Regions from separate parts of the Alteromonas sp. DY56-G5 genome, predicted to be linked through region 1. Evidence: predicted binding sites of a transcription regulator. Region 1 holds the regulator's gene; the other holds the start of a gene.
The links. Region 1 encodes LexA, which represses DNA repair genes until DNA is damaged. Its sites were predicted from a motif close to TACTGTATNNNNATACAGTA; they were not measured.

Region 1 (6,031 bases):
TCGAAAAGCAGTTTGGCAACGGCGGAACATGGTGACATTTGTGATATCGCCTATAGTAAAGAAAGCCCAGCTACAGAAGGAATAGTGGTTGTCTCCGAGTGTCAGTGGGGACAAGTTAGAGGTTTTGCATTAGAAGCGGGACAAATCTCTGAGCAGTGGGCTCTTAACCACAACACTTACAGTGGCATGTCACTTCTCATTGACGATTTAGACAATGACAATGTGGACGACATTATTTGGACTGGTGAGAATCAAATTTTAGTAGCGCAACAAGATGCCAACGGTGAATATGCCTTGTCAGATATAAAAGGTGCGCCGCGCGCGAGTAGATATCATGCCGCGGGTTGGGCACCTTATGGCGATAATGATGAAAGAGCCGTCTTTGTTAGCGATACAAGTAGTTACGAATCATCTATTCAGATTTTATCGGTAGATAAAGAGGATAACTTTGCGATAAGTGCTGAGGTTGGCGAAGATGTCTATAACTATAGCAAACCGGTCGTTACAGACTACAACAATGACGGTGTGGGTGAGTTACTAATAGGGGCACTGGATTATAGTTCGTCGTTTAATGTCGTGAGACTTACAGATAACGCTATTCAGTGGACACTGAACAATAATCAGAATAGTGAAATTTCGTTTATTGAAGCCATTGACGTAAATAACGATAGTTACGCCGATGCAGTTATTATTGAGAACAATCGACTTAAAGCGTTTGATATCGAGAATCAGGTGCTTATCGACTCAATCATTAACGATTTTTCAATTAATGCGCTTGCTGCCTCTGAAAAAGACGGTGTGCATTATTTTGCTGTTGGGGGCTATAGTTCGCTCAAGCTCTATAAAATGCAGGATGGTGAATTTGTTGGATTGAATGAATTGGAAACCAATTGTGACCAATTGCTCACGGTAAATTTTGATAGTGATAGCGAACTTGAATTTGCGTGTTTAAATAGAAACTACAACACCATCAATGTTTATGACGTGGCGAGCGATGCATTAGAACTCAAAGACACTATAGCACCGTCATTCTACCCTCAGTATATAGCGGCTGTTCCAACGACGTCGTCTAATCAGTCGATTCTCGCTATCTACCAGCCTAACGAGAATGACTATTCGTACAATTATTATGACAGCATCGCATATCGCGTGGTTGAGGTTGATAATAAAGGCAATGTGGTGTGGCAAAGCCCTGGACTTGGGCTCGATAATGTTGAAGGCATGCGCACACGTCAAAATAGTGATGGGGAGCTGGAGTTACAAATTAGTAACCCGAACATGGCTCTTCTCGTAAAATAAGAGGAAAGCACTTGTCGTAGGCTATTGCAGATCGCAAAAGACGCGGCAAGTGCTTGTTATTTAGTTTTAGGTGTATATACTTACAGGAACTGTATGAACAGACAGGTCTTTTATGCGCCCACTCACAGCTCGACAAACCGAAGTTTTAGAACTTATTAAAACAACCATGTTAGAAACGGGAATGCCGCCTACTCGTGCGGAAATAGCCCGTCAGCTTGGCTTTCGTTCTGCTAATGCAGCAGAGGAACATTTGAAAGCATTGGCGCGTAAAGGCGTGATTGAAATTTTGCCTGGTACGTCTCGTGGCATTAAGCTCAATATCCCTCTTGATAACGACGCACAAGAAGAAGAAGGCCTACCGTTAATTGGGCGTGTTGCAGCTGGTGAGCCGATCTTGGCGCAAGAGCATGTTGAATCGCACTACAAAGTAGATCCTGCACTGTTTCAACCCCATGCCGACTTTTTGCTACGCGTCAACGGTATGAGCATGAAAGACATTGGTATTTTAGACGGTGACCTTCTCGCTGTTCATCGCACCACTGATGTACACAACGGTCAGGTGGTTGTGGCGCGTGTAGATGAAGACGTCACCGTAAAGCGTCTAGAGAAACGCGGGCGTGAAGTATTGCTTCATGCTGAGAATGATGAGTTTGCACCAATAAAAGTTGATTTGGCGACTGAACATTTTGCGATAGAAGGCATTGCGGTGGGTGTGATCAGAAACGCTGACTGGATGTAGTATTTTAGCTTGTTTGTATAAAAGCGGCGCGTTAGCCGCTTTTTTTATGTCTTTTGTTCCTGTTTTTTTCTTCAATCTGCCAACTTAGGTTTTATCCTGCCCAGCAAACCTGTTGGTTTTCTGCGCGCTTATTTTTATCATTACTCACGTTATTCTTTCTATGAATGCTTCAAGTATTTTCCATTTTTTATTTTGAATTTTGTTTGAAATCGACATTGAGTAATCGATTACTTATTGATTTCTTAACTAGTTAGTCGAGCACTTACTTTAACCCCGTGTTCAAAATGCCTGTTTGATTCCAAGGGCATCCCACAGCAATGGCTTTCTCTTTTTGCACGTGAAATTCCCCGCGACCATTTTAGTAAATGATTAAAAATTAACCACTTCGTTAAATTTTTAATAGAAAAGACTAGACGGCACGACATTATTGCGCAATTCTTATACAGAGATTAACAAAATAATAACAATGACTCTAAATTTGTTTTACAAGTTGAGGTTATGGGTCAATCGTTCGCAAACCATTTGGTAGGGCATCGCGCAAATTAATCAGCGTCTTTGACCACGCCATTACGGAGGTGCTGAGTGAAACAACTAACGACCGTTTTCGCAAAATGGTGTTCTAGTATACCAATTTTGCTTTTTTCCCCTTTGCTTTTTGCGCAAGAAGCAAGCGAAGAAGCCTCTTCGCTTAATTTGAGACGCGGTGCTACCGACATCAGTGGGCAGGTATACGACCTCCATATGTTGATGTTCTTCATTTGTGTAGGTATCGCGGTTGTAGTTTTTGGCGTGATGTTCGCTTCAATGTATCTACATAGAAAGTCCCGTGGTGCCAAGCCAGCTAATTTTCACGAAAACGTGAAGGTCGAAATTGCTTGGACCGTTATTCCTTTCCTTATTCTTATTTTCATGGCGGTACCCGCAGCGAATACTCTAATTGCTATGGAAGACACGTCTGAGCCTGACATGACGGTGTTAGTAACAGGCTCTCAATGGAAATGGCACTACAAGTACATGGATAGCGATGTAGAGTTTTATTCTTTACTCGCCACTCAGCGCGAGCAAATAGAAAACAAATTTCAGAAAACAGATAACTACCTGCTGGAAGTCGACCGTCCCTTGGTTATTCCTACTGGGAAAAAAGTACGCTTTCTTATTACTTCTGACGACGTTATCCACTCTTGGTGGGTTCCTGACTTTGCCGTGAAAAAAGATGCCAACCCCGGCTTTATTAACGAGTCTTGGGCCAAGGTGAATGAGCCGGGTATTTATCGCGGACAGTGCGCAGAGCTTTGTGGTAAAGACCACGGCTATATGCCGGTTGTGGTAATTGCTAAAGAACCCGCCGAGTTTGAAAAGTGGATGGGCGAACAAGAAGAGATTGTTCGTAAAGCAAAAGAAGAAGAGCAGCGTCTACTTTCTATGAATATGTCTATGGATGAACTGATGAAAGAGGGCGAGCGAGTATACAACGCAACGTGCGCTGCTTGCCATATGCCAAATGGTGAAGGTTTACCTGGCGTGTTCCCGGCATTAAAAGGCAGCAAGATGGCACTAGAAGATCAGCAAGGTCACATTGACATCGTGCTGCATGGAAAGTCAGGAACAGCCATGCAAGCGTTTGGAAAAATGCTAAGTCTTAAGGAAATTGCCGCCGTAGTCACTTACGAGCGAAATGCCTGGGGCAATAAAACTGGCGATATGGTTCAAGCCAAAGATGTCAACGCAGTGGCAAACGGAAACTAGGAGCAGACAATGAGCAAAGCAACTGAAGTTATTTCGCCAGATACCTCTGCGCCTCATGACGGTCACCTACATGATGACCATGAACACCACGATCATATTCCTAAAGGGATAACGCGTTGGTTGTTTACCACTAACCACAAAGACATAGGCACACTTTACCTGTGGTTTGCCTTTATTATGTTTTTAGTTGGTGGTGCGATGGCCATGGTGATCCGCGCTGAACTATTCCAACCCGGTCTACAAATTGTAGAGCCAAACTTCTTTAACCAAATGACTACGGTACACGGGCTTATCATGGTATTTGGTGCAGTAATGCCAGCCTTTACTGGGCTCGCAAACTGGCTTATTCCCATGATGATCGGCGCCCCTGACATGGCGTTACCGCGCATGAATAACTGGAGCTTCTGGATTTTACCAGGTGCCTTTCTCATTCTATTGAGCTCGCTCTTTATGGAAGGCGGCGGCCCTGCTTTTGGATGGACTTTCTACGCGCCCCTTTCAACGACTTACAGTGGCGATTCGACAGCGTTGTTTGTGTTCTCTGTTCACATCATGGGTATTTCATCCATTATGGGTGCGATTAACGTGATTGTGACCATCTTTAATATGCGTGCGCCAGGCATGACCTGGATGAAAATGCCGCTGTTTGTATGGACGTGGCTTATCACGGCATTCTTGCTGATTGCGGTAATGCCAGTGCTCGCCGGTGCGGTTACCATGGTGTTAACTGATAAGTTCTTTGGCACGAGCTTTTTTGATGCTGCTGGTGGCGGCGACCCGGTTATGTTCCAGCATATTTTCTGGTTCTTCGGGCACCCTGAAGTGTACATTATGATCTTGCCCGCTTTCGGCATTATCTCGCAAATTGTTCCTACCTTCTCTCGAAAGCAGCTGTTTGGATACGCGTCTATGGTTTACGCCACGGCGTCGATTGCGCTGCTCTCTTTTGTTGTGTGGGCTCACCATATGTTCACCACGGGCATGCCGGTGTACATGGAAATGTTTTTCATGTTTGCCACCATGCTTATCTCGGTGCCTACTGGCGTAAAAGTGTTTAACTGGGTAGCGACCATGTGGCGCGGCTCACTGAGCTTTGAAATGCCAATGATGTTCGCTATTGCCTTTATTGTGCTGTTCACCATTGGTGGGTTGTCAGGGCTAATGTTGGCGATCACGCCCGTGGACTTCCAATATCACGACACTTACTTCGTTGTAGCCCATTTCCACTATGTACTGGTAACTGGCGCGGTCTTTTCCATCATGGCTGCGGTGTATTACTGGTTGCCTAAATGGACGGGAAAAATGTATGACACAGCTTTAGCTAAATGGCATTTCTGGTGCTCACTGGTATCGGTCAATGTGTTGTTCTTCCCTATGCACTTTGTGGGTTTGGCTGGTATGCCACGCCGTATTCCTGACTATGCATTGCAGTTCGCTGATTTTAATAAATGGATAAGCCTGGGTGGTTTTGCATTCGGTTTATCTCAGCTCATCTTTCTTGCCCTGCTTATCAAGGCATGCAAAAAGCAAGGTGAGCCGGTATCAGCGCAAGTTTGGGACGGCGCAGAAGGATTGGAATGGGAAATTCCATCACCCGCTCCTTATCACACGTTTGAAACGCCACCTGTCGTTAAGTAACGGTAGGTGGAGTTGTGAATAGGTCATTCCTTTCAACCGGCAAAAGCCGATGGGAATGACATTCACACATTGCAGGTGGTGAGGGAGATAAACGACTAAACAAGCGTTTACCAACCTTCATCTATGGATTTACCCGGAGGTCACGTGATGTCACAGCAAAGCGCAAACAACAAGATGGTTATTAAACTTGTTGCTATTGTCATTGGCATGTTTGGCTTCGGCTTTGCCCTTGTTCCCTTGTACGACGTATTTTGCGACGTTACGGGAATTAACGGAAAAACCGAAGGCACGGCTGCGGTTTATCAATCGGTTGAGATTGATGAGTCGCGAGAAGTGACCGTCGAGTTTATTACTCGCACAAATACCGGTATGCCCTGGGAGTTTCGTGCTGAAACCAAGCGCGTGAAAGTGCACCCTGGCGAACTTAATACGGTATCGTTTTATGTGAGAAACCCTGCATCAAGCAATATCGTAGCTCAGGCCATTCCCTCTGTATCCCCCGGAACGGCAGCACTGTACCTGAACAAGACTGAATGCTTCTGCTTCAATCAGCAGCCATTAGATGCGGGTAGTGAAGCCTATATGCCCATGCAGTTTTATGTAGACCCT
Region 2 (6,031 bases), on a different contig from region 1:
GAGTACACCTGTACAGGCAATAACAGGGAAAGGGTAGGCAGACTGCAGATGATTGTAATGCGCAAACCTGTGGTGATCCCGTCCGTCTAATAGGCGCTGAGCGCCAATATAGGCATCAATACTAGGATGTTTTTGCAGCCATTCAGCCCAATGCTTGTCTTTAGCTTCTTTGCCGCTTGGTAACCAAATGAATTTGCAATGGCGAATGGTACGCAAGTCCCACTCAGCAAGTTGATATTCACCTTTATCAGAGCGACGCCTCGCGTTAGTAATAATTCGGCACAGTTCGCTATAGGCCGCTTTGTTCGGGCACAACAGCACAAAAGATAAAGTGTCATCAAATACAAAGTAACTACCCACAATAAGCGTAATCGGTAGACCCTGATGCTTAATTTCATCGAAAGCTCGTACTACTCCCGCCACTGAGCATTCATCGGTAATGGCAAGCGCGTCGTAACCAAGGAAAGATGCCGTGGTAACAAGCTCTGCGGGGGAAGAGGCACCGCAAAGAAAGCTATAATTGCTTTGGCAAAAGAGCTCACTGTATTTCATGATATAGCCTTTACCCTTTTCTTTAACCGCATACCGCTAACAAAAAAGGCCCTGCACCCACCAGCGGCTCTCTTCATCTTTAAACACTAAAAGCCTTACGCATTGCTCAGTTTGGGCGATGAAATAATCACGCTTTGTTGGGCTGTCATGCCACCACTCACTGTGTAATCGCACGGGGCCAAAGCAAATTTGGGTAGCCTGAATAAGCGGTTTAGGTACATCAAAGGTGAAGGTAGGCGTAATGTCACTGCTATAAGCGTAATTACCGGCACAGTTACCGACGCTCGGCTCCGTCACCGTCATATATTCAAATTGATGGCTGTCGGCAGCGCGAGGTTGAAACGTACTGTTATCGCCTAGCTTCGCGTTTAAGCGCCCAATTAATTGCTTTTGTGCAATATCGTTAAATCTGTCGCTAAAAAAATCGCCATTCTGCGTATCCATTTCTTCAAATTGCTGACAGGTAAGCGCAATGGCTGTAGCTGGCTCAGGCAACACCAGACTCTCAGTTTTAAGACTAAATAACGGCAGCCAACTTTTTACTGATGACTGAGGAAGCGCCGAACGTATATTAATATCCATTACAGGTGCTTCTCTGAAATGAATATGTACGCTGATGCTGGATGTATATAAGTTTCTTGCCCGTAAATAGTGAGATAAATGCTCAAACTGCTGGGTGACAAAAGGGGTTAGATGCTGCGTGTTTTCAATATCAAAAGGCAAGAGGATAAAATTATCGAAGTGCTCCAAAGGCCTAAATAACGTAACGCGTGGAAAGGTTTCTCCCCTTAACGCAGTAAGATACATAATGGTGTCATTGTCAAAGCGCCGCCCCAGCTCTTGTACCGGCATGGCAAGCAACTGTTGTACGCAGGAAACGCCCACCCTTGCCAATGAGTCAATGACCTTGGGAGATAGAGCCGTAATAGAAAGCGGGCACGCACTTAGCGCTTTTTTTATGTCATCGGATGTATGTAAGTAGGTATTAAATTTATGAAGCGCTAATACTTTTGCGGCCTCAATTGTCCATGCGCTAGCAAAATGATAACGAATATCTGCTTCAGCCAGAGCTTGAGTTAAGGTTTTCCACAGTGGCGTATGGCCGCCATAGTAATGAGTTAGATTATCTAGCCTTACTGCCAGACCGCTGACACTATTCGAGTGAATGTGGTTGTCTAATACGATGTCAGAAGCCAGTGGGTAAAGCCGATGGGCTAACTGCGTCAGCATATGCTTTTCGGCTTCTTCACTGAAAGGCAGAATATGTACGTAAGGGCATAGCGCCGCCGCTTGAGCTAGCCCATGCCCAATTTCAATACCTTCTTTTTTCGCAATATCATTACACTGCGTAATTTTGTTTGTTTTACTGCAGTACACTGCAACGGGAGTATTCGACGCTAACGCTGAATACTGGTTGTTAGTTTCGTGCTTCGACAACTGGCTATGTGCACGCTTACTTCTAGCCGCTTTGATATGGCTGTCTAAAGTTAGTTGATAGCAGTAAATATAAGCCCACAGCATCATTAGCTCACAGAGTGTAATGCCTGATCGGAAAGCGTGTTGTGTGCCATGGCCCATTTAATGGCGTGATTGTCGGGGGTCCACCGATGGGAAATAACAATGTTATCTTTGGGCCACCCATGACGCTGCTTGCGTATGTTCACTGCCAAAGCGTGGGGTTTACCCTTTAGCGCAATATCCAACGTAATGGGTAATGCACCGTCGCTTTGATTCGAAGGAGTGGCTTGTGAATCACTTAAGCTGGCCTTCGGATAACCTAACTGTGAGGCCTGCTGTTGCGGTGGAGTATACAGTAAGCACAGCGCATCATTATGCGTTGCTGCTACCTGTAGGCGTCGTGCTTCTTTTTGATTTACAGCATTACTCCACAGCACTACGCAATGGCAAGCCGTACTTTTTAAACATTGCTCTGCTGCCCACAACGACTCTTGTTCAGAACCTGGTTTTACTACCAGCACTTGTTGCGCTTTAAGCCCCAAGTTTTCTAACCACGGCGACTGTAGTAGCCCGGGAGGGTTAATAAATACCACCAGCTTATGCGTACGGTGTTGGCATATAGCCTGTTTAAAGAGTGAAAGTTCACCCATGCCGGTTAACGAAGAGATACGGACAAGACCTGTAGATGCAACGCCACCGTTAAGAGCTTTATCCAGACGCGGAAAACCCAGTGAAAACTTGGTTTCACTTTGTCTCTGATCTCTGGCCCGCCAAATATGCGGGTGGTTATTAAGCACGGATAACGATTTATTCATGGTACTCAAAATGAACTGTATTTTTATACAGTATTATAGTGCAGCAATAACCCTTTTCAAGACAAAAGGTTTTTGGCTTGTTGTTTTAAGTGCTAACTTACTGATTAGTCTGGAAAGGTAAAAAGATTAAACTTTTAAAAGTGTAGGAACATGGCTAGGGTCGCTGACCTTACTACATAGCAAAGCAGACGACCCTGCCATACAGTTAGCGCTGTATAAGCGCTAACGAGGGACATAGAGTAAAATGTTACTCTTCAGATGGTTCTTTTTGAGCCTTTGTAGTCGTGCCACTTACTGTTGCTGTAACGGTTTGGCAAAAAGCAATGAAGCCGTCGGCGGTATTTTTTGACCACACCATACGTACGTTGCTAGGGAGTGCTTTCACCACCTCACGAATTTCCTCAAGCGTCACTTCTTCATTAAGCAGCACCTTATTCAGTGACTCCTCAAATGACATGCCTTTCTCACAACAGGCCATGACGATTGTCGAAAAGTTGCGCATAAGCGGGTGCAGCGCATTGTATTGAGTATGGTCGATAAGGCGGCTTTTATAGGCACTTTCAATACGCGCAGTAAGATTTTTCTCTAACGCATCTGTAACAAGAACAAGGTTGCGATAAGCATACGTAACCTTGTTGTTGGTCTGTTTATTCGAGTGACGCAATAGCGCCAGCTCTTTCTGTAAATTCTGCGCTCGCAGCACAAAGTAAATTAAAAACAGGATAAGTAATCCAATAACACCAAATGCAACGATCATGTTTATTGTGCCTTTTGTTCTTCTATAAACGTATTGATGTTTTGCTCCAAGATAAACAATGGAACTGAGCCGTTTTCTAACACGGCGCGGTGGAATTTACGCACATCAAAACGCTCGCCTAATGCTTTCTCTGCCTTCTTGCGAAGGCCTTTAATTTTGATTTCACCAATCTTGTAAGACAAGGCTTGCGCTGGCCAAGAGATATAGCGGTCTATTTCAGTATTTACGTTGTGTTCTGAAAGCGCGGTGTTTTCCATCATATAATCAACCGCTTGTTGACGGCTCCAGCCCATCGTGTGCATACCGGTATCCACAACCAAGCGACACGCACGCCACATTTCGTAGCTTAAGCGACCGAAGTTGTCGTACGGCGTTTCGTAAATACCTGCTTCAATACCTAAAAACTCAGAGTACAGACCCCAGCCTTCACCAAACGCTGAAATATAGGTGTTACGACGTACCATAGGTAAGTCTTCAAGCTCTGCTGCCAACGATATTTGAAGATGGTGGCCAGGCACTGCTTCGTGCAAGGTCAGTGCAGGCAATGCATACAAAGGGCGCTTATCGAGGGCATAAGTGTTTACCCAGTAATATCCAGGCTGATCATCGCGGCTAGGATGAATGTAACGGCCCGTTGTATATTTGGGCGCGATAGCGTCTGGTACAGGCGCTACACCGTAGGGTGTTCTTGGCAGATACTCAAAGAGCGAAGGAAGTTTTGCGTCCATTTTCTTTGCAATAAACGACGCCTCTTTTAGTAAATCTTCAGCGCTGGTGGCATAGAATTGCGGGTCTTCGCGTAAAAACGTAATGAATTCGTTAATGTCGCCATCAAAGCCAAGCTCATCCACAATTTGCTGCATTTGCGCGCGAATGCGTTTTACTTCAGACAAACCTAAATCATGGATTTCCTGAGGCGTCATATCCGTGGTGGTGTAATGCTTGGCTCTATTGGCGTAATACGCCACGCCATCAGGCCAGTTATTCGCGGCAATATCTTCACGGGCGTTGGGAATGTATTCATCTACCATGAAATCGTAGAACATTTGATACGCAGGCAATACGCTGCTATTTATGGCAGCCTTGCCTTGCTCCGTTAGCGCTGATTTTTGCTCGGCAGTAAAGTACTCTGGGAAACGGGTAAATGGAGAATAAAAGCCACTGTCCTCGGCGTTTTCAACAATGTATGACGCCACCGAGTTCTCAAACCCTTTCAGCACGACTTTAGGTTGCGTGTAGCCTTCTTTTAGCGCCTGTTTCATGTACGCAATTTGTTGGTCAAAATAAGGTTTCAGCGCATTTAGGCGGCTAATGTAGGCCTGATAATCTTCTACGCGCTTAAAGGTGGATAAATTAGGAAGCGAGGCCATTGCACCGTGGAAGCCATATTCTGAATTGATAGGCACTAAATGCGCGCGATACGTATATTCGTCCACATAGTTAGCTAAACGATATTGTTGCATCAGCAAGGCAATATAAGCATCAGTAGAGATGTCTTCTTTTTTATACTGACTTAAGGCCTTTTGAAAAGTACGCCATTGTTCATTTTGTGCTTTCAGGGCTTTGGGAGAGTTGTCTGGTAATACGTGAGCGAGTGAAGTATCGCCTTCGCGAGAAGCTAGAAGCGGGGAAACCGAAAGCTCGTATTGCCAAATGTCATCAAGTAGTTGATACAAGCTTTCATCGTTAAGGTCCTTTGCAGATGAGCTAACGCTGCAAATAAATAATAATGCTGCTAAAACATAGCGATACATAAGGGTCTCCGGCAACCTTCACCGGAATGACCCGGCGGTTACTCTTTCGTTGGTGTATATATTGGACTAGGGAAAGCAGTTACTTTATCAGATTTATTTTCTAATTTAGTAATTTTGGCTGAACCTTTTTTATTTACGGCGTCAATGCGCAAAATGTTGTGCATCGGTACATAAGTTTTTGTTACTTCAGAAAATTCGGTTTTCAACCTTTCATGACTAGGGTCTACAACAACACTTGTGTGAGTATCCCACACAAAGTCACCTATCTCGATAAAGCCAAACAAAGCGCCCTGCATAAGACTTTTCACGTATAACTCATAGCGCTCACCGTTGCTGATGAACTGAACGCGGTAAAGAATGTCGTCTTTTGACATAGATGCTGCTCTTCACTAAAAAAATATAAAAACACCCGGAAGCTGAGCCGGTATGTGGCTGGCAATTTTACCTTGCTCATAAAATGCGAGCAACGGTAGGAAACACATGGTAAACGTTAGTAGTTTAATGGTATTCCGCCTATCAACTGCGTTACCATGATGCATACTTAGTTATATGGTGAAATTAGAATGATAAAAAAACTCCTTATAGGTAGTGCAATGACAGCAATGACCTTTGCTGCTACTGCCCATAACCACGCATCGACAGACAATGCTTTTAACCCTGATACACAGCGAATCAAATCGCACCTGTTTTTCCTA

Region 2: the regulator LexA is predicted to act here: its motif matches at 2,839-2,858, upstream of NO989_RS13535 (recombinase RecA).

Annotation. Positions count from the first base shown of each region.
Region 1 is NZ_JANHZQ010000007.1:42,438-48,468, reverse strand. Features, by position in the region: gene NO989_RS05270 (hypothetical protein) at 1-1,299, shown strand, start outside; gene lexA (transcriptional repressor LexA) at 1,412-2,038, shown strand; gene coxB (cytochrome c oxidase subunit II) at 2,621-3,784, shown strand; gene ctaD (cytochrome c oxidase subunit I) at 3,794-5,422, shown strand; gene NO989_RS05250 (cytochrome c oxidase assembly protein) at 5,570-6,031, shown strand, end outside.
Region 2 is NZ_JANHZQ010000026.1:56,948-62,978, reverse strand. Features, by position in the region: gene NO989_RS13545 (error-prone DNA polymerase) at 1-552, opposite strand, end outside; gene NO989_RS13540 (DNA polymerase Y family protein) at 589-2,076, opposite strand; gene NO989_RS13535 (recombinase RecA) at 2,076-2,825, opposite strand; gene NO989_RS13530 (hypothetical protein) at 3,073-3,582, opposite strand; gene NO989_RS13525 (DUF885 domain-containing protein) at 3,585-5,336, opposite strand; gene NO989_RS13520 (DUF1820 family protein) at 5,375-5,710, opposite strand; gene NO989_RS13515 (M28 family metallopeptidase) at 5,900-6,031, shown strand, end outside.